Regions from separate parts of the Peribacillus aracenensis genome, predicted to be linked through region 4. Evidence: riboswitches for the same ligand, from Rfam matches in the RefSeq annotation. Region 4 holds a riboswitch; each other region holds the start of a gene.
The links. Region 4 has a riboswitch for preQ1 ahead of queF (preQ(1) synthase). Riboswitches for the same ligand answer to the same signal wherever they lie in the genome.
Positions count from the first base shown of each region.

Region 1: another riboswitch for preQ1. It lies ahead of queC (7-cyano-7-deazaguanine synthase QueC); the one in region 4 lies ahead of queF (preQ(1) synthase).
Region 2: another riboswitch for preQ1. It lies ahead of N0M92_RS24450 (QueT transporter family protein); the one in region 4 lies ahead of queF (preQ(1) synthase).
Region 3: another riboswitch for preQ1. It lies ahead of N0M92_RS09755 (VUT family protein); the one in region 4 lies ahead of queF (preQ(1) synthase).

Region 1 covers NZ_JANZMJ010000007.1:105,052-109,781, forward strand. Annotated here, with positions in the region: gene N0M92_RS09780 (TetR/AcrR family transcriptional regulator) at 1-348, shown strand, start outside; gene N0M92_RS09785 (DUF4260 domain-containing protein) at 399-746, shown strand; gene queE (7-carboxy-7-deazaguanine synthase QueE) at 802-1,530, opposite strand; gene queD (6-carboxytetrahydropterin synthase QueD) at 1,523-1,993, opposite strand; gene queC (7-cyano-7-deazaguanine synthase QueC) at 1,993-2,658, opposite strand; PreQ1 riboswitch class I at 2,714-2,756, opposite strand; gene N0M92_RS09805 (methyl-accepting chemotaxis protein) at 2,942-4,621, shown strand.
Region 2 covers NZ_JANZMJ010000035.1:49,624-54,353, forward strand. Annotated here, with positions in the region: gene N0M92_RS24440 (PAS domain-containing sensor histidine kinase) at 1-875, opposite strand, end outside; gene N0M92_RS24445 (TVP38/TMEM64 family protein) at 990-1,646, opposite strand; gene N0M92_RS24450 (QueT transporter family protein) at 1,769-2,254, opposite strand; PreQ1 riboswitch class I at 2,261-2,305, opposite strand; gene N0M92_RS24455 (YbaK/EbsC family protein) at 2,476-2,997, shown strand; gene N0M92_RS24460 (hypothetical protein) at 3,129-3,941, shown strand; gene N0M92_RS24465 (DUF3892 domain-containing protein) at 4,018-4,314, opposite strand; gene adhP (alcohol dehydrogenase AdhP) at 4,604-4,730, shown strand, end outside.
Region 3 covers NZ_JANZMJ010000007.1:99,913-104,642, reverse strand. Annotated here, with positions in the region: gene N0M92_RS09775 (hypothetical protein) at 148-453, shown strand; gene N0M92_RS09770 (HD domain-containing protein) at 450-1,421, shown strand; gene N0M92_RS09765 (SRPBCC family protein) at 1,646-2,086, opposite strand; gene N0M92_RS09760 (SRPBCC family protein) at 2,131-2,607, opposite strand; PreQ1 riboswitch class I at 2,823-2,865, shown strand; gene N0M92_RS09755 (VUT family protein) at 2,916-3,458, shown strand; gene N0M92_RS09750 (hypothetical protein) at 3,479-3,628, shown strand; gene N0M92_RS09745 (PadR family transcriptional regulator) at 3,965-4,285, opposite strand; gene N0M92_RS09740 (alpha/beta hydrolase) at 4,596-4,730, shown strand, end outside.
Region 4 covers NZ_JANZMJ010000014.1:51,145-55,874, forward strand. Annotated here, with positions in the region: gene qoxD (cytochrome aa3 quinol oxidase subunit IV) at 1-241, shown strand, start outside; gene N0M92_RS15130 (YfmQ family protein) at 554-1,009, shown strand; gene N0M92_RS15135 (BA3454 family stress response protein) at 1,337-1,627, opposite strand; gene N0M92_RS15140 (DMT family transporter) at 1,719-2,576, opposite strand; PreQ1 riboswitch class I at 2,707-2,752, shown strand; gene queF (preQ(1) synthase) at 2,857-3,357, shown strand; gene N0M92_RS15150 (aspartate kinase) at 3,561-4,730, shown strand, end outside.

The sequences.
Region 1 (4,730 bases), on a different contig from region 4:
GATGATATCATCATGTCGGAAAATGACCCTTCTGTAAAAATGGAAAAGATTTTATTGTGCTTCTTGGAGTTCGGTTTAACCCAACAGAATCATTATTCCATCATGTTTTTATCGAAGGAAAAAGAAATTCAGCAGTTACTTCAATTCGATTCCAATAAAACATATGAAAAGCTAATCCAGTCCCTGACGGACCTAACGGACAACAAATTGAATCCTGCATCCATATGGTCGATTTTTCTTTCTCTTCACGGATTCATCACTTTTTATATTAATTCTGAACTATCTTATGAAGATGTTAAAGGCTTAGCTGATTTTCATGTAAAAAATATCATCGGAAACATCATATAATTTTTTGAACATTATTGACCATTGGTCAAATAAACATTGGGGGTTTTAAAATGGTAAAGAAATTCCTTCATATTGAAGGACTCATGGTTCTTTTAGCGGTGATTTACATCTATTCGTTATATGAATTCAGCTGGTGGATATTCCTGTTATTGATTTTGTCTCCTGATGTTTCCATGCTGGCCTATCTGATCAATGATCGAATTGGAGCAAAGGTTTATAACCTATTTCACACTTATGCCCTGTCCATCTTCATGATTTTGCTTGCCATTTTTCTAAAGTTCGATGCATTGTTGATGATTGGTTTAATTTGGACCGCACATATTGGAATGGATCGCTTATTTGGGTATGGCCTCAAATACACATCTTCCTTCAAAGCTACACATATTCAAAGGCTGTAAAAAGCTTAAAAGGCAGTGTGATTACGCCATCACACTGCCTTTTGCTCACTTTTCTTTATACGCCCCGCTTGTTGCCCCATATATAGGTATGCAGCTGGGGCAGCACTTTCACATCATTCAATTCATCATCTGCTATCACTTTGTCTATTAACTCTTCGTACTTCTTCAAAAGACCGCTGATCAATTGACGATCATCCGCCGTCCTGCTATCGTCATTGCCGACCTGCAAATAAAAAGGAATATCCGGGTAACGACCATGTACATGTTTGGCATATTGATAATCTTCCTCATTAAAGACGACAATCTTCAATGAGACATGGTTTTCAGGATTCCGATTGGCAAGGTTCAAGAGGATTTGGTCGAGCACCGTAAAGTCCGTGTTCATTCTAGAGCTCGGCGGCTTAGGTGAAATCGTCAGTTCATCAATATCGAGAAACCAATCCTGCCATCGGCTCCCTTGTGTTTCGACACCTATCTTCATTTTATTTTCATGCAAGATCGCTATCAACCCGTTTAGGTTTTTCAGCAGAGCCGGGTTTCCGCCTGATATCGTCACGAAGGAAAAACCGGAACCCCCAATTCGCTTCAGCTCATCCCATATTTCTCTTGCAGTCATTTGGACGGTATCTTCCTTACCGGTGCCATCCCAAGTAAATGCGGAATCACACCAGGCACATGAATAATCGCAGCCTGCCGTCCGAACGAACATGGTTTTTTGACCAATGACCATTCCCTCACCTTGGATGGTCGGTCCGAAGATTTCCATAACCGGGAGTTTACTCACTTTCCATCCACTCCCGTCTGGCTTCGGCATAGCTTGTCGGCGTTTCGTATAGTCGAACAAATTCGACTCTAGCACCCTCATATTCTTTTAATGAAAGGGCTTCGGCCATTTTTTCATAAATCCAGACAACCATATTTTCAGCTGTTGTATTCATGAGCGGCAGGGTTTCATTCAAATAACGATGATCCAGGTGGATTTCAATTTCATTTTTCCATATATCCTTGATGTCCCCGAAATCTATCATCAAACCGCGTGAATCCGTATATCCGCTCAATCCGAATATGACCTTATATGTGTGGCCATGCAGGTTCTTGCATTTTCCTTCATAGTCATGCAGATGGTGCGCCGCGTCAAAGGTGAATTCCTTACTCACAAGAACCCTCTTGGTTGTATACTTCAATTGGCTGCGCTGAATGTCTTCATCTATTTTTTGGAGTTTATCCACTATTGTAAAACCGTACATCATGAAAGCACCTTCCGTCTGCTTACATAGTCATCCAGTCCTTTTTTCCGCAGATTACATGCCGGACAATCTCCACAGCCGTCGGAGATGATTCCGTTATAGCAAGTCAGGGTCTTTTCGCGGACAAAGTCGAAGGCGCCAAGCTGATCCGCAAGCTCCCATGTTTCTTCTTTATTAAGCCACATTAGCGGCGTATCAATCACGAATGACTGGTCCATCGACAAGTTCAAGGTCACATTCAACGATTTAATGAATACATCGCGGCAGTCAGGATATCCGCTGAAATCCGTTTCACAGACACCGGTGATAATATGTTTAGCGCCAATCTGACTCGCCAGCACTCCGGCAAACGAAAGGAACAGCAAATTCCTCCCTGGTACGAACGTCGACGGCAATTCCCCTTCTTCTCCGTCCGCAACTGCAATATCACTTCTCGTCAATGCATTCGGTGCCAGTTGGTTCAGCAGCGACATGTCAAGGATATGATGGTTCACGCCCAATTCCTTGGCGATGCTTTGAGCGCATTCGATTTCCAAGCTATGCCGCTGATTATAATCGAACGTCACCGCTTCCACTTCCTCAAATCTCTCCAATGCCCAGAACAGGCACGTCGTACTGTCCTGACCTCCGCTAAACACAACCACTGCCTTTTCTTTCTTCTTCATTTCTATAAAACTCCTTTTTACGGAAAAAAACAGCACCCTAAGAATAGAGCACTGTTTCTCCTTAGTTTTTTTGAGAGGGTAGCTAGAACCTCTTCCGCCTTAACGCGGAATATTATATTTTTCCAAGTCAATAGTAACTTGAAAACGATCATAAATCAAGTTGATTATATTTAGTGAATAGTAGAGCTGATGGAAAATTTGGTTATCTTTTCATTGCTTAAATATCCCATTATCCGTCCGATAAAATAGTGTGAATAAAATATCGATAAAGGGGTCCATTAATTTGAAAAGCATTAAAGGAAAGGTATTGGTGGCATTTTCACTCATCATATCTTTATGTGTCATATTAGGAGCATTCAACATTTACAGCAGCAACAAGTCACTGGTATATTCCCAGAATATCATCGAAAAGGAACTTCCGCTTCTTATCCAAGATGAAAAGCTGCTATATAATCTAGCACAAAGAACCGCATTCGCCCGAGCCTATATTCTATATGGTGACGAGAGTTATAAAGAAAGGTTCTTACAATATACTGAAGACAGCAAGGTCATCCAGGAAGATCTCCTGGCTTTGAGCGATTCTGATAAAGTGAAGGCATTGATCGAGAAAAGCCGGGATTGGAGGATGATGATTGTAGACCGGGTATTTCCACAATATGAAAAGGGAAATGAAGAACGAGCGAAAGAGATACTCAAAAATGAAGTGGCGCCAATCAGCAATGAAGTAATGGAGGGTTTCAAGGAGCTTGCTTCGGAACGCGAGGAATTGATTGTCGCTTCAGGTGAAACCGTCATCGCAAGCGGGAAATCGGTAAAGACGACAAGTATCATCATATCCATTGCGGCAGTCCTTATCGGCCTTCTGCTGGCGCTTGTGACTGCCAACCTCATTACCACCCCCCTCCTTAAAATCAGGGACAGGATGAAAATGGTGGCTGACGGAGAGCTGAATCATGAGCCCCTGGAGCAAAAGTCATATGATGAAATGGGCGAATTAACGGTATCCGCCAACCAAATGCAGAAAAACCTTCGTGATACGATCGAAAAAATGCTCGTTGTATCCGAATCCGTTTCCAACCAAAGTGAGAATCTGACTCAATCAGCAAATGAAGTCCAGCAGGGCAGCAAACAAATAGCGACTACCATGCATGAACTTTCGGAAGGTTCGGAGTCACAGGCCAACCGGGCAGCTGAAGTGGTTCGCATGATGGATGATTTCACCGGCAGAATCGAGTTGGCCCGCCTAGAAGGAGTGAATGTTGCTAAAAGTTCAACCGAAATCCTTTTCTTGACCAAGGAGGGCACCACTTTAATGCGCAGTTCGATCAAACAGATGCAATATATTGATGGGATTGTAAAAAATGCCGTAGAGCAAGTGAAAGGGCTCGATTCCCAATCGCAGCAAATTTCACAGCTTGTACAGGTCATCAAGAATATATCCAATCAAACCAATCTATTGGCACTGAATGCTGCCATAGAAGCCGCTCGTGCCGGTGAACATGGCAAGGGCTTTGCCGTCGTCGCCGATGAAGTGCGGAAACTCGCTGAAGAGGTCACACACTCCGTTGGGGATATCACCAATATTGTCTCCGCCATTCAAACGGATTCAAAAACAGTCGTCCACTCCCTGGAAGATGGTTATGCACAAGTGGACGAAGGCACGAAACAAATCACGCTCACAGGCCAAACCTTTGAAACAATCAATCACTCTGTCGGGAATATGGAAATGAAAATACAGCATATAACAGACGAATTGAACTATATCTCCACAAATAGCAAAAATATCAATCAGGCTATCGAAGATATCGCCGCGGTGTCTGAAGAGTCCGCAGCTGGAATCGAACAAGTCTCCGCCTCTGCTCAGCAATCCAGCTCTTCGATGGATGAAGTCACGAGTCATGCCAGTGAACTTGCATCATCGGCAGAACTGCTGACTGAACAGGTTAGGAAGTTCCAATTATGACACTAGCAATTTCCCGGCACATGAATGCGGGAAATTGCTTTTCCCTCCCATTATATAGATTGTTTCATTTTCGTAAATTCGGGGAATAAATAACTATAGCCAATAATAG
Region 2 (4,730 bases), on a different contig from region 4:
AAGATGGACTTTCCGTACTTCGTCAGGAATTCTATATCTTTCCCTTTTTTTATCCCCTTTTGGTTTTCCAGGACATATTGGCAAGATGTACGGATCAATTCCGCGTCTTCTGCTGAGAAGTTCAAATTAATGAATGAGGCTCCATGTATTTCTTCCTGTTGAAAGCCTGTTACAGTTTCAAACCTTGGATTAACGGTCGTGATCATTCCGTTTAAATCAAGCATCAGCATTGGATAAGGGTTGTGTTCAAACAATGATTTATAGCGTTGTTCACTATCGAATAATTGATTCTCCGCGACTACTCTTTCAGAAATATCCCTGCCAATGACGACTAAGCCTTTTCGTGAACCATCCTCATTGAACAGAGGAACCTTGATCGTATCAAAGGTCTTGTGATTGCCATCGGGAAGAGGGACGATTTCCTCACACCTTGTGATTTCCCCTTTTACCCAAGTTTCTTCATCGGATACTTCACAGTAGATCAACGACTCTTTATAAAATTCTGAGTATTCCGCGAGCTCGCTGTCTCTTTTTCCCTTATAGTCTACATGCTCCAATTGAAATAATTGCAGGCCGAAGGTATTGGATTCAAGCCAACGGCCATCACCATCCTTGAAGTTAACGAAATCCACCATTGAATTGATGAGTGTCCGCCGACGTTGCTCAGCTTCTTTTAATTGCTTGAATTCTTCCCTTTTAGCTAAATAAAGATATAAAACCAAGCCTATTGATAAAAGGAAAACAAATCCTTCCGCTCTTTGAAGTTGAATGAAGACCTCTTTGTTTTGGATATTTGTAGTTAAAAAATAGTCGAACACGACTAGTGTAAGAATCCCGGATAGGATATATATTGCTAAGATGGAGCGTTTGGACATGGAGATTCTCCCTGATTTTAAGACATTTCTAAGGTAAAATTACATACACATTTTAACAAACTATCGGAAAAAAATATATGCAGATTCCTAAATAAAAAAACAGGATCAAAGTGGTCACCTGTTTTTTCTGAAAAAGGTTTGTTTCCTTTTCTTTTTTGCACGCTTATAGATAATGAAAAATAGTAAGAGGACGAGTGCGAGTGCTGCTAGCGTATATTGGTTCATTTCAACAGATAACAGTCCATATGGAATGAGCGAAAGGAAGAAAAAGTAAATAAGGTTACCAAGTGCCGTCGCTAATAAAAAATCCTTGAAAGTGACGGTGCTGACACCAGCTACCAAGTTAATTAAGCTTGTTGGGATCAGAGGGAAAATCCTGCCTGTAAAAACGTACATGAAGCCATGCTCTACAACAGTTTCTTGCCATTTTTCGCTAATTTTCTTTATGAGAAGTTCCTGAAACCAGTTTCTTGCTGCATAAAAAATGAAACCTGAGGCAACAACGCTTGTAAACCAACTCCATAGATATCCATATATGAATCCGAATATCGTGACATTGATGGTCAGGAGCAAAATTAAGGGGATGATTGTAAAAGAATTTTGTACAAACATCAATACGAATGTCACAATAAATGTAAGCAAAAGGTTTTCCTTCAAAATGCCAATAACAGAATCCAGATCACTTTTCCAAACCAAAGTGAATAACTCTGCATTATAGAAAATAAATATTGCGATTACCAATAGACCGATTATGGTCAGGATTTTTTTCAAAGGGCCACCACCATTCTTACTAGTAGTTTATCATTTTCGAGTTCATTGGTGAAAAAAAGAGCTGCCGCATCATTGCAGACAGCTCTTTTCCATTATAGTGGGTTTCAGACACGAAGATTCCATTAAAGCCACTTTTCAAACTGAATTCTTTTGTTCATTCCATAAATGATTGGCGCTCCAATCAAGAGGACAACGAATTCACCGACAGCCGTGGTCATCCAGCTTAACCAGAATGGGAAGCCCAGGGCAAGATTCAGCTCAATTGCAATTAAAAACATTGTGAACGTGAAAAAGATAATCGTTGCGATCATCCGTCCTTTAATGCCTTTTATGAACCGAGAAACAAAAATGACAAGCAACAAGGCGAGCAGAGATTGCCCCACCCCGAAAATCAAGTCATATGGCACCATCGGGGAAAAGAGCAGATTCGATATGAAGACTCCGCCGACGATACCGTAGATATACTTTTTATTGAATACAATCAGATGATTCAATATTTCCGGTACACGAAATTGGAACATCTGAAATGATATTGGTTGGAATACCAATGAGACCGCCACATACAAGGCAGCCAATAACCCGCTTATTACGAGTGTACGAACATTCATTTTACTCTCTCCCTAGTTTTTTATCGTGGGATGGTTACGAACCACGTTTAGGCGTTTGCCCGATGTTTAATAGTATCCCATGTAAGCTTGTTTCGTCAATTTGTAAAGAATGGTTTTAATTTATAAGTTTTCAAGCAGGGGAAGTAGCTCAATTGGATTTTGATTTATTGCAATGATGGATGATATTATTTCAATATGTACTTCAAAGGAGTGAATATAGGATGTCAATCGAGAGTGTCAAAAGCCATTTTAAACAATGGGATCGGGAAGGCGATGTAATGGAGTTCGAAACATCAAGTGCTACGGTGATTGAAGCAGCGGAAACCATCGGTGTTATCCCAGCGCGGATTGCTAAGACTCTTTCCTTTAAGGGAGAAGGTGAAAAAGCCATTTTGGTTGTTGCCGCAGGGGACGCGAAAGTGGATAATAAGAAATTTCGTCAGACGTTCGGTTTCAAAGCACGTATGCTTTCACCTGAAGAAGTGCTTGCACAGACCGGCCATGCCATCGGAGGGGTTTGCCCGTTTGGTTTGGCAAATGATCTAGCTGTTTTTCTTGATGTATCGATGAAACGCTTTGATACATTGTTCCCGGCATGCGGCAGTGCGAACTCTGCCATAGAACTTAAACTCGCTGAGTTGTTTGAATATTCAGGTGCTAAGGATTGGGTGGATGTATGCAAAGGTTGGGAAGAGAAGGAAAATGAGGAAACGACGGTAGGCAATGCAGTTAATGGCCTTTGATGGTTTCATAAAATCCACATGAATGGTATTGAGTCCACTACGGTGGACTTTATTTTAGTGGCGGCGGCATACATTTTCTATGATTTAAGCGGAAAATCGGGCGGAAAGTGTTCCTGAGTGGAGGTTGAAAGATGTTAAATGAAAGCAAAAGAAAAGGCAATAACTGCTATTTTAGTCTTAAAACTCTTTATGAAGAGAATATAACGGTTAAGAGCATTGCCCAGGAGCTTGAGTTTTGCCATAAAAACGATCTGGCAGTGGATATCCAGAAAGCATTGGAAAAAAAGAACTTTGATATATTGGCAGTGCAAGATCAGGGGGAAATCATCGGGTATATCGAAAGGGAAGAACTCGGTGATGGAAGCATTTCTGAATATTTGAGAAACTTTTCACCAAGGGAAATGGTTTCGGATTCAACCCCTTTGATCCAGCTTCTCCAGATTTTCAAGAATAAAACAAGGGTGTTCGTATTAGAGAATAATTCGATTAAAAAGTTGATTACCCATGCCGACCTTCAAAAGCCTCCGATCAGGATGCTGATATTCGGATACATTACTTTATTGGAAATGAGGATGAGCGATATCATCCAGGATAGATTCGGCGATGGCAGCTGGTATCCAATGATCAGCGAAGACCGTTTTGAAAAGGCAACCGAATTATATAGAAGGAGAATCGATAAAAACGAGGATATCAATATAATCGAGTGCCTGCAAATCAGTGATAAATTCGATATCATACATAAAGATAAAGATTTGAGGCGCTTCTTCCAAATCCCTTCGAAAAGTAAAGGGAAGAAGGATGCAAATGCCATCCGGAAATTACGGGATAAGATTTCCCATGCTAATGAATTGGGTCTGGACATGTCATGGATGGAAATCATCGAGGTTGTCGAGTCCTGTGGCCGACTGCTCGAAATCTCTGAATCCTATCAGTATGAAAAATAAGGATCCAGCTAATCATGCGGGTTCTTTTTTAGCGCATCCAAATAGAAAAAACTGCCCATATCGGGCAGTCTCCCCCTTAAAACTCCGGCAGTTGATCCAGATTATTTTCTTTTATCCCATCGGGCTCACTCCGCAATATGTCACGTCCATATTTATGAAAGACGTCAACATTGGCCAGGTTGCCTGCTTTGGCTTCCGAAAGGGCTGTGGGGTAGTCGAGTTCGCGGCCGGAGTTCGTCTTGATGGCGATTATATTGTCCTCTTCATTTTTCCTTACAGCGATGATTTCTTCTTTTCCTGCTGAATCAGCTTGGTTTGCTTGCGGTGTTCCCTGCTGTTTATATGATTCATAGGCTTTTTCAAATTGGTCCATGTTTTAGACACCTCCTATTTATAGGGTGAGCCATTTTTTCTGCAATATACAAACCGGATTTCGTCCAACTTGAGCCGTTAATTCGTCCAAATGGGCCGATTTTTCGGCACTTTATTAAAGTGAATGCTGTCTTTTTGCTTTTTTGCAGTGGCATGGCACTTGCATCTTGTGTAAGTAGCAGGTGTAAGTAGTAGCAAGAAATAATATCCACTGGATTAAGGGAGGAAAATGAATCATGAATGTAAAACAAGGGGCAAGCACTGTAAATGAAAAACAAAAGGTCAAGACAATGAAAGCGGCGGTCGTCAATGAATTTAACCAAAAACTTGAGATTAAAGAAGTTCCCATCCCCGAGTTGGAATATGGTGAGATATTAGTGAAAATTAAAGCCTGTGGCGTATGTCATACCGATTTGC
Region 3 (4,730 bases), on a different contig from region 4:
CAGCCCGTTAGATGAATCAGAGAAAATATTCATGTCATGTAACAGAAAAAGGAACCAACTATATATGCGCTGCGCTTATTTAAATACCATTAATTACCTCCTATGGTATTATAGAGGTATTGATAGAGCGTTGGAGGGGATGAATAAATGAAAAAGAAATTCGCTATTTTCGGTTCAATTATCATAGTCTTGACCGGCTATTTTTTATTCACTAAACCGTATAAAGATAAAACGAAACCTGTAGAAGACATTTTTAAAGTGAATCAACCAGATCAGGTAATAATAAATGAAATCATCTCGATAGAAGGAATTGATGAGGTCAATCCAGGGGATATCGATTTGAATGATGAAGAAGAAATAATAAAATTGGCAAAAAGGCAATATGAACAAAATGAAAAGGGGGAAATAATTTTTACAGAACCACCTACTAATGGGGGAGGCGGCAGTTATTGATAGTTTTGGATAGTATCTATGGGAAACACATTGTAGAGGGAGTTCTTGAAGAGCTGATTCTAAGCAAACCCGTCCAAAGATTAAAGGGGATACATCAAGGCGGGGCAAGTTATTTAGTTAATGAGAAGTGGGACGTTACACGATTTGACCATTCACTTGGTGTGATGCTTTTAATTAAAGCGCTTGGAGGTTCATTGGAGGAACAAATCGCGGGCTTGCTGCATGACGTATCCCATACTGCATTCTCACATGTTATTGATTTCGTTCTGGATTGTAAGGATGAAGATTATCATGAAAAGATATATGATCACGTCATTATGGAATCAGAAATCCCATTTATACTGAAGAAGTATGGATTTGATTGTGAAGTCATAGTTCAATCAAAATGGGAATTGCTTGAACAGCCAGCACCTGAGTTATGCGCCGATCGGGTAGATTATACTCTCCGGGATATGTATCAATATGGACATATCACACTGGAATCCGTTCAAGACTTCTTAGACCATGTAATCATAATAAATGGAAGGATGTATCTGGATAATATTGAATCGGCGGAATGGTTTGTGAAAACGTATTACAGTGAAGTTATTGATTTTTTCATGAACCCACTTAATATATATGGCTATGATGTATTGGCAAAGACCTTAAAATTGGCTTTGGCTAAAAATCTGATCAGCCTTGATGACTTACTCGGTACAGATGAAGAAGTTATGTCCTTGTTAAGCTCCACTGAAGACCATGAGGTGAAAAACCTGTTAAAACGGATCCATGGTAACGTAAAGGTGATAGAAAATCAATTGGAATACGATTTACATCGGAAAAATAAAGTGCGCCTTATTGATCCTTCCGTTATTGAAGGAACCCAATTATTAAGAGCATCCAGTTTATCAGAAAGAGTTAAGAAAATGGGAATGGAAGCCTATGAAAAAGCTTCGAAGGGCATATATCTAAAAGTGATTTCCGATTAAATGTCATGTCCAACCATACGGAAAGTAAAACTCAAGGGTGATATCCATCCTTGAGTTTTTTCTCGGAAGAATTTAAAGTCTCCTCCCGTATGCTTTCTTTGACCTTGATTAAGGAAAGAAGGTAAGACTCAATAGGACCCAACATGCTTAAAAATCTTAAGTATCATTGTGCCGGGAGTCAGGACGCCCAACTGCATTTTATCTGAACCAGCACCATTTAAGAATTAAAAAATTATAGATGCTCTCAAAGTATTAACCCCATTTTCTAAGTAACCCTTTAAACATGTTAATGTATAAACCCAACCTTCCTTTTGTCCTATCATTTTATTTATCAATTCGGGGTCGTCTTCTTTCAAACCTGATTCGTTCACTTCAATAATTGTACTCATTTTATCCGACTCTTTTAGGGTAATTGTAACAATCGTTTCTTGATCATTTCCTCCCCATGAGAACACGATTTTCCTATTTTCCTCTACTTCCAATACATGAATGGCCACTTCAGCATCGTATTCGTTATATCTCAATGTAAGCGTCCTGCCTTGTTCCCATCTATCAGAACTCGATGAGAACCAGAAATTCCCGATTCTTTCTGGGTCCACTATGGCTTCAAACACTTCCTTGGTTGGTTTGGCTATTTTAAACTTCGTGATTATTTGCGTATCCATCACTATCAACTCTCTTTCGATTTTTTTAAGTTTTCCACTACCACTTAATGATCCCGAACTACTGTTATCGGCGGCAGGGTCCGTCCCGTTTCAAGCAAGCTCTTCAGGTTACTTAGAATTGCTGGCCATCCATTATTCAAGCCTTCAAAGGTATGATCATCATATACGAAATCCGTCTCCAGAAGCTCTTCATGCCTAAGCGTTAATTTCAAAGTCGAATCATCCATGGGCTGCAGTATAAAAGTGACCCGGGTAGGCTGCTCGCGAGGTGTTTCGTCTCCTGTCATGTTCCAAGTGAACGAGAGCAGGTGCAGCGGCTCACACTTGAGTACTTTACCATGATCAGTAATACGCCCATCTTCCAGCATATATGTAACGCTTGAGCCTTCTTGCCAGTCAGACTGGACTTGGCATCCAAAATGGTACCTCTTCGTGACCTCACCGCTCGTCAGGGCTTCCCAAAGCTTCTCTGGTGTGGTTGCGATATAAATAGCATGAACAAACGATGGTTTTTTTATCATCTTTTTCCTCCTCGCGTTTATACCTCATATCAAGATCGTAACATTATTCTATCAATCATTTTCGGCTTTTCATATACAGCTGGTCAAGCAGTTTTCTGCGACAAAAATCGGCAGAGTCATTGAATTGACCATTGTCCGTGCAAGCCATATGGAAACTTCTTGATTTCCAATCGCTTTCAAGCTACGATAAATAAGGAAAATGATAATCCGCTCGGGCGGAAGAGGTTCTAGCTACCCTCTCAAAAAAACTAAGGGGAACAGTGCTCTTTCTTAGGGTGCTGTTTTTTCTGTATAAGGAGAATTAAGAAATGTTAAGAATTTTATTGTATTTAGTATCCATCATCACGGCGAATGTGGTTACAGCAGCTTTTGCGCCATTGCATTTTGGCATGTTCATCATTCCGATGGGTACATTGCTCATTGGGGGAACCTTCATCTTTCGAGATCTCGTCCAGAATAAATTCGGCCGCGCAAAGACCTATATATGTATCGTCACTGCACTTATTTTATCTGCGTGTGTATCATTTTTATTAGGAGATACGTTATTGATTGTATTTGCTTCCGCATTATCGTTCGTGGTCGCAGAAACAGCGGATACGGAAATATATACCCGTTTAAAACTCCCGATGAGCTGGAGAGTGTTTTACAGCGGAATCGTTGGAGGGTTTTTCGATTCGGTGATATTTGTCGTGATTGGCCTAAGTCCATTGGGTGCCAATATATTGCCATGGGAAGCAGTACCTGCTGCGGTCATCGGCCAAATCATCGTTAAAACGATCATTCAGTCAATTGGTGCCGTACTGTTGGGACGAATCAACGTAGAGCTGGAGAAACGTGTAGTCTCCAGTTAAAGCTAGGAGGGATGCACTCGATGGATGGAATCAAAAAAGAAAAAGATAAATGCTATTGCCTCGAGGCTTTTCGTGAAAAATATGGCCCGCATGTTCAAGGGGATTGTATGAAGCTCTCTTGCGCCAATTATCGCAAGCATAAAGGAATAGACAAAAAAAGACCTAATTAGGTCTTTTTTTTGCGTGAACGGAGTAACTCACGAGTAAACGGTGCGGAATCATGAGTGTAGTATGAATTCACGAGTAAAAGTGCAAAACTCACGAGTAAAAGTGCAAAACTCACGAGTAAAAGTGCAAAACTCACGAGTAAATGTGCGAAACTCACAAGTAAATGGTGCGAAATCATGAGTGCGGTATGAATTCACGAGTAAAAGTGCAAAACTCACGAGTAAAAGCGCGAAACTCACGAGTAAAACAGCAAATTCACGAGTAAACAGCCCAAACTCAGCAAAAAAAAGTTTCCTGCGCCTTTCCAAGTAATGGGTGCAGAGAGCTTTTTATTTTGTTTAGAATTGCTCTGCGCTTTTCCGGACTAATTTTTCCAGGAAGTAAAAGCATTCTCGTTTCCGTTCAAGTTCGGTTTGTCCATTTTCGGTGACATGATAATATTTCCTGCGGCCTGAATCTGACTCTTTCCAATGGCCTGTAATGAATTCTTTTTTTTCTAATCGTTTAAGGGCGGAGTAGAGGGTGCCTTCACTTATTTGATATTTTCCCATGCTCATTTCCTTCAAGATCTTCGTGATTTCATAGCCGTATAGCCTTTTTTGTGAGAGAAGTGAAAGTAAAAGGAGGTCAATGCTTCCCTTCATTAATTCTTTATCCAAATAAATTCTCCTCCTTTTCATTTTTAAAGTGTAATATGGTGTACATCGTAACACAAGGTGCATTTTACTTTTCTTTAAAAAAATGGTTAAATGACGATTGCTAAATAATTTTAATCATAGTAAAATGTGCTTCGGAACGAATGAGTTGTGAAGAGTGTGGTAAGGATACAATATACATGATTTAATTGTTTTAATGAAAATTCGGAATAGAATAGAAGAATCACTACTCAAGGGGTATTAATTGATTTTTTTTCGAAAATCATTTAGATTCTATTTATCAACATGAGCAAAGAAAGAAGGTCCTAGATAGATGAAAGTGAAAGCACCTGAGTCATTCACATACAGAGGTGGAAAAAGAGCTGTTCTTTTACTTCACGGGTTTACCGGAAGTACAGGAGATATGAAGAAATTAGGAAAGTACTTGAATGATCTCGACTATACTTGC
Region 4 (4,730 bases):
TTCGCTAGTCCTGACTTTGGTCGCACTATCAGTTATTGTGTTTGATCTCTCACTTAAAATGGCTGTGATCATCCTACTTGTTACAGCTTTCATGCAAGCTGCACTTCAATTTGTTATGTTCATGCATGCAGGAGAGTCTGAAGATAAAGCATCGATTTACACAAACGTTTATTACGGATTGTTCGTTGCATTGGTTACAATTTTCGGTACATTGCTAACAATGGTTTGGGGATATCAATAATCCATTCCGGAAAAACCGGGCGTCTTGATGACGCCCGGTTTTTTTGTATTTAAAAGTAGTAAGTAGAATTTCATATACGGCTTTATCCACTTCATACTTTTAAGATGTTGATGAACCCATTTTGTTTAGTATGACCATTTCGGAACATTATATGTATAAACGGATAATTGTCCCTATCGAAGTTTGGCCGTGCGTTCAAGTAAAAATGTTTTACAGAAGTAACGTTAATAGAACGTACACATTTTCTAAGAAAAGCTGTCGGACCTTTTGATACAATAAGCGATATACGCATTTATAAACGCGGCGGAGATGATGAAATTGACATTGCCGGTCTTGATTTTGACCATTATCTTAAGTTTGTTAAAAATATTGGTTTCCTGCCTTCCAACCGATGCAGTTAATTGGATTATCAGCAAATTTAAAATGCACTCAGAAATTAGTGGCGAGAATGCGATCGTAACCTTTGACGGAAAACGTTTGGAAGGTATAGAAAAAATTCAAGTCATTAGTTATTTTAATAACGCTAGATTTTTGAAAAAAAATCATATATTCCCAGGGAACGAGCAATTGTTTTTACACCCAGAGAACAGTGGGATTCCATTGGTCATTGATACTAAAAGAAGCAAAAAGGATGTTAGGTTATTTGTATACATTTACAATGACCACGTCGATGTAGTCAAACAGTACAAGAAGAAAGTCATTTCTTATAGTCTTCTTTCAGATAGCCTCCAAGAGCGTTCCGTGCCATTAATAAGTAAATTAGTTTAATAAAAAAATGACGGTCTCTTTAAGGACCGTCTTAGACTGTAGACAATTTAACCGTTAATTTCCACTCCAGGGACTCGCTTTTCACGCAGGAGTCTCGTACCCTGCGTTTCAATTAACTTAATATAGAACCCTTTTGTCTACAGACTGAGACCGGTTTTTAATGAATTTTATTAAAAATCTAGTACACAAACTGACATCTTAATTTTAGTTTCTTTTGGAAAATGCAATTAAAAGAGAGGGAATTACTGTAAGAGGTTCTTTCATCGTGCATATGAAATTATTTAAATGGTAATAAAAAAGCAGGTATCTATTGCGATGCCTGCCTTTTTATGCTTTCCATTGTTTTTCAACTTGATGAAGCGCTTGTTGTAAAATTACTTCATGATCTGTATCCGGTTTAGTAAGGACGTTAGTTTGATAAGATTTTCCTTGAAAATCAACCGTTACCGTAACTTTTACCATTATGCATCTTTCCTTTCCTAATTCAGAATTAAATGGGGTGGTTGTACCTATTTCTTTAATACCCGTGACAGAGGATTTTTCAAACATTTCAAAAGTAGTAAAACATAAAGAATTAATATTCAAAATTATCTGATATTTCAGGGAGCGTGTCAACACTTTTTTTTGACCACCCTATTTCCCGGCACAATAAAAAAACGACCTGGCTTGTACTCGTAGCAGCCAGGTCGTCTTTGTAAATGAACTATATTCATATTTTAGTCAAGATAATGCCGATTAATGCTGCAAGTACGCCGGCAACTTGATAGTTTTTTAGTTTTTCCTTGAATAAATAACATCCTGCGAATACGACAACTAAACAGTTCAGGCTGACGACAGGGAAGATGATGCTTGCGATGCCAGTGTTCAACGCAAAGAAATAACATCCATAGCCTATAGTGCTTAAAAGGCCTACCAAGGAACCGATTTTGATTTCCTTTAGCTTGATTTTTTCCTTTTTAAAGGCCAGAGCCGAAAGAAGATAAAGAGTTCCGCCTCCGTACATTGATACCAGAATATCAAGGGAATTTAAATGAAGACGTGTTGATGTCGTCATAAGAATGCCTAGCACACCAAAAGATAAAATGGATAATAATGTGTGCATCATCCATGGGACATATTGATGGTTGCCTTTAGCATTAGGTGTATACTGAATGACTAATGTAGCGAGAAACATGCAGACGATTCCACTCCACTGCAAAGTAGAAATATGTTCGTGAAAAATTAAAGCTGCACAGAGAATGGGGAATATTGCATTCGCTGCGATTAAAGGAGATGTCAAGCTTGCCGGTCCTTTTTCAAAGGCGCTTGCCATCTGGATATTACCATTAGCGTTCAGTACCCCAATGGCTCCACCAAGCATGATGGACAGCCAGTTAAACTGTAAACCATCCACAGATACTCCATAAGATATGGCCAAAATAAAAGCTGAAAAATAAAAGAAGAATTGGATATGTACTTTTGAGTAACCCTTTCCGCTACTCCATTTAAAAATGCTGTTATTGATTCCAAAACATAAACTAGTGATGAGGGCTGCAAAAATCCACATTGACGTAATCTCTTCCTTCATGTAGGATAAACTTCTTCTACATTTTAAGCCGAATGCATGCAGGAATCAAACCAAATTTTAAAAGTATGATTGACAGATTAGATATTTTTTTCTATATTTACTATGACAATTTTAAAATATTTCCCGATAAACGGGAGAGGTTCATAGCATCACCCTCTTAAAAAAACTATGGCTTTGATATTTTTCGCGAATCAACCATATCTTTGAGGAGATATGGTTTTTGTTATATAGAGGCCCATTTTATGAATCTCCCTGAAACGTGGGATTAGGAGGACTTTTAATGTCTGGAAGAAAAGAAGAAGAGTTAAAAAAAGATATCACACTGCTTGGGAATCAAGGAACAAAATATACATTCGACTATGCGCCTGAAATCCTTGAGTCATTCGATAACAAACATCCGAACCGGGATTATTTCGTCAAATTCAATTGCCCGGAATTCACTAGCTTATGTCCGATAACGGGCCAGCCGGACTTTGCGACCATTTACATAAGCTATATTCCAAGTGTGAAAATGGTGGAAAGCAAATCATTGAAACTTTATTTATTCAGCTTCCGCAATCACGGTGATTTCCATGAAGACTGCATGAACATCATCATGAATGATTTAATCGAATTGATGGATCCTAAATATATTGAAGTCTGGGGCAAGTTTACACCTAGGGGCGGAATCTCCATCGACCCTTACACGAATTATGGGAAACCAGGTACGAAGTATGAGGAAATGGCGGATTACCGCTTGATGAACCATGACTTATATCCTGAAACCGTGGATAATCGCTAAAGAATAGGAGAGACAATGGGCAAATGCCCGTTGTCTTTTTTAGTTTTTTAGCTATTATCGATTAGTGGTCTTGTTGTTTTGTCCTTTTTAAAAATACATTTGTCCTTCAGTAATGGAATTTCCACTTGATTGTTTCGAGAAAAAGCGTAATAATAGGGAGAGATAATTTTGACAGAATATTTACGAAAATAGGGGTTGTCGAGATGAAAGTTGCAAAGTTTGGTGGAAGTTCACTTGCGTCAGGTGAACAGTTGAGAAAGGTATTCGAAATTGTTGTTTCTGATCCAGAGAGGAAGATTGTAGTCGTTTCGGCTCCAGGGAAACGCAATTCCGATGATATAAAGGTGACGGATTTATTGATTGAAGCTGCTGAACAGCAGCTGCGCGGGGATAACGGAGAGCATTTGATAGAGGATGTCGTATCCCGCTATGCGAGCATTGCTGAAGAACTGGATATATCCGAGAGTGTCGTCACTGGGATCCGCGAAAATTTAATGGCGCTGTTGCATGCAGACCAAACTAACCCGAAGCGCTATTTGGATACTTTGAAGGCAAGTGGCGAGGATAATAATGCAAAGCTGGTCGCAGGTTATTTCCAAAGCCTTGGAGTAGAGGCGCAGTATATAAATCCGAAAAAGGCTGGCTTGATCGTAACGGATGAAGGTGGATTTACCAAGGTGCTGCCAGAATCTTATGATCGATTATATGCTCTGCGTGATGAGCCTGGAATCGTAATATTCCCAGGGTTCTTCGGTTATACGTTAGATGGTGATGTTTTAACCTTCTCAAGAAGCGGTTCCGATATTACGGGTTCGATTCTTGCGAATGGGGTCAAAGCTGATTTGTATGAGAACTTTACGGACGTGGATGCCGTTTATGCGGTGAATCCAAATGTGGTTTCCAATCCAAAGGGAATCCGGGAATTAACTTATCGTGAAATGCGTGAACTTTCTTATGCAGGTTTCTCGGTATTTCATGATGAGGCGCTGATTCCAGCATTCCGAGCGGGAATACCTGTCCATATCCAGAATACGAACAATCCGGCTGCACAAGGGACCCGCATTGTAAGTACACGGGATAATAAGAATGGGCCGGTTATTGGCATTGCAAGTGATAAAGGATTTTGCAGCATTTACATTAGCAAATATTTGATGAACAGGGAAGTTGGTTTTGGCCGGAAACTGCTGCACATCCTCGAAGATTATGGAGTTTCATATGAACATATTCCATCAGGTATCGATGATGTGACGCTTATTCTAAGGCAGGACCAGATGAAGGGTGAAGCCGAGAAGAAAATCATTTCACGAATCAAGAAAGAGCTTCATGCTGATGAAGTGAATGTGGAGCATGATCTTGCCTTGATCATGGTTGTA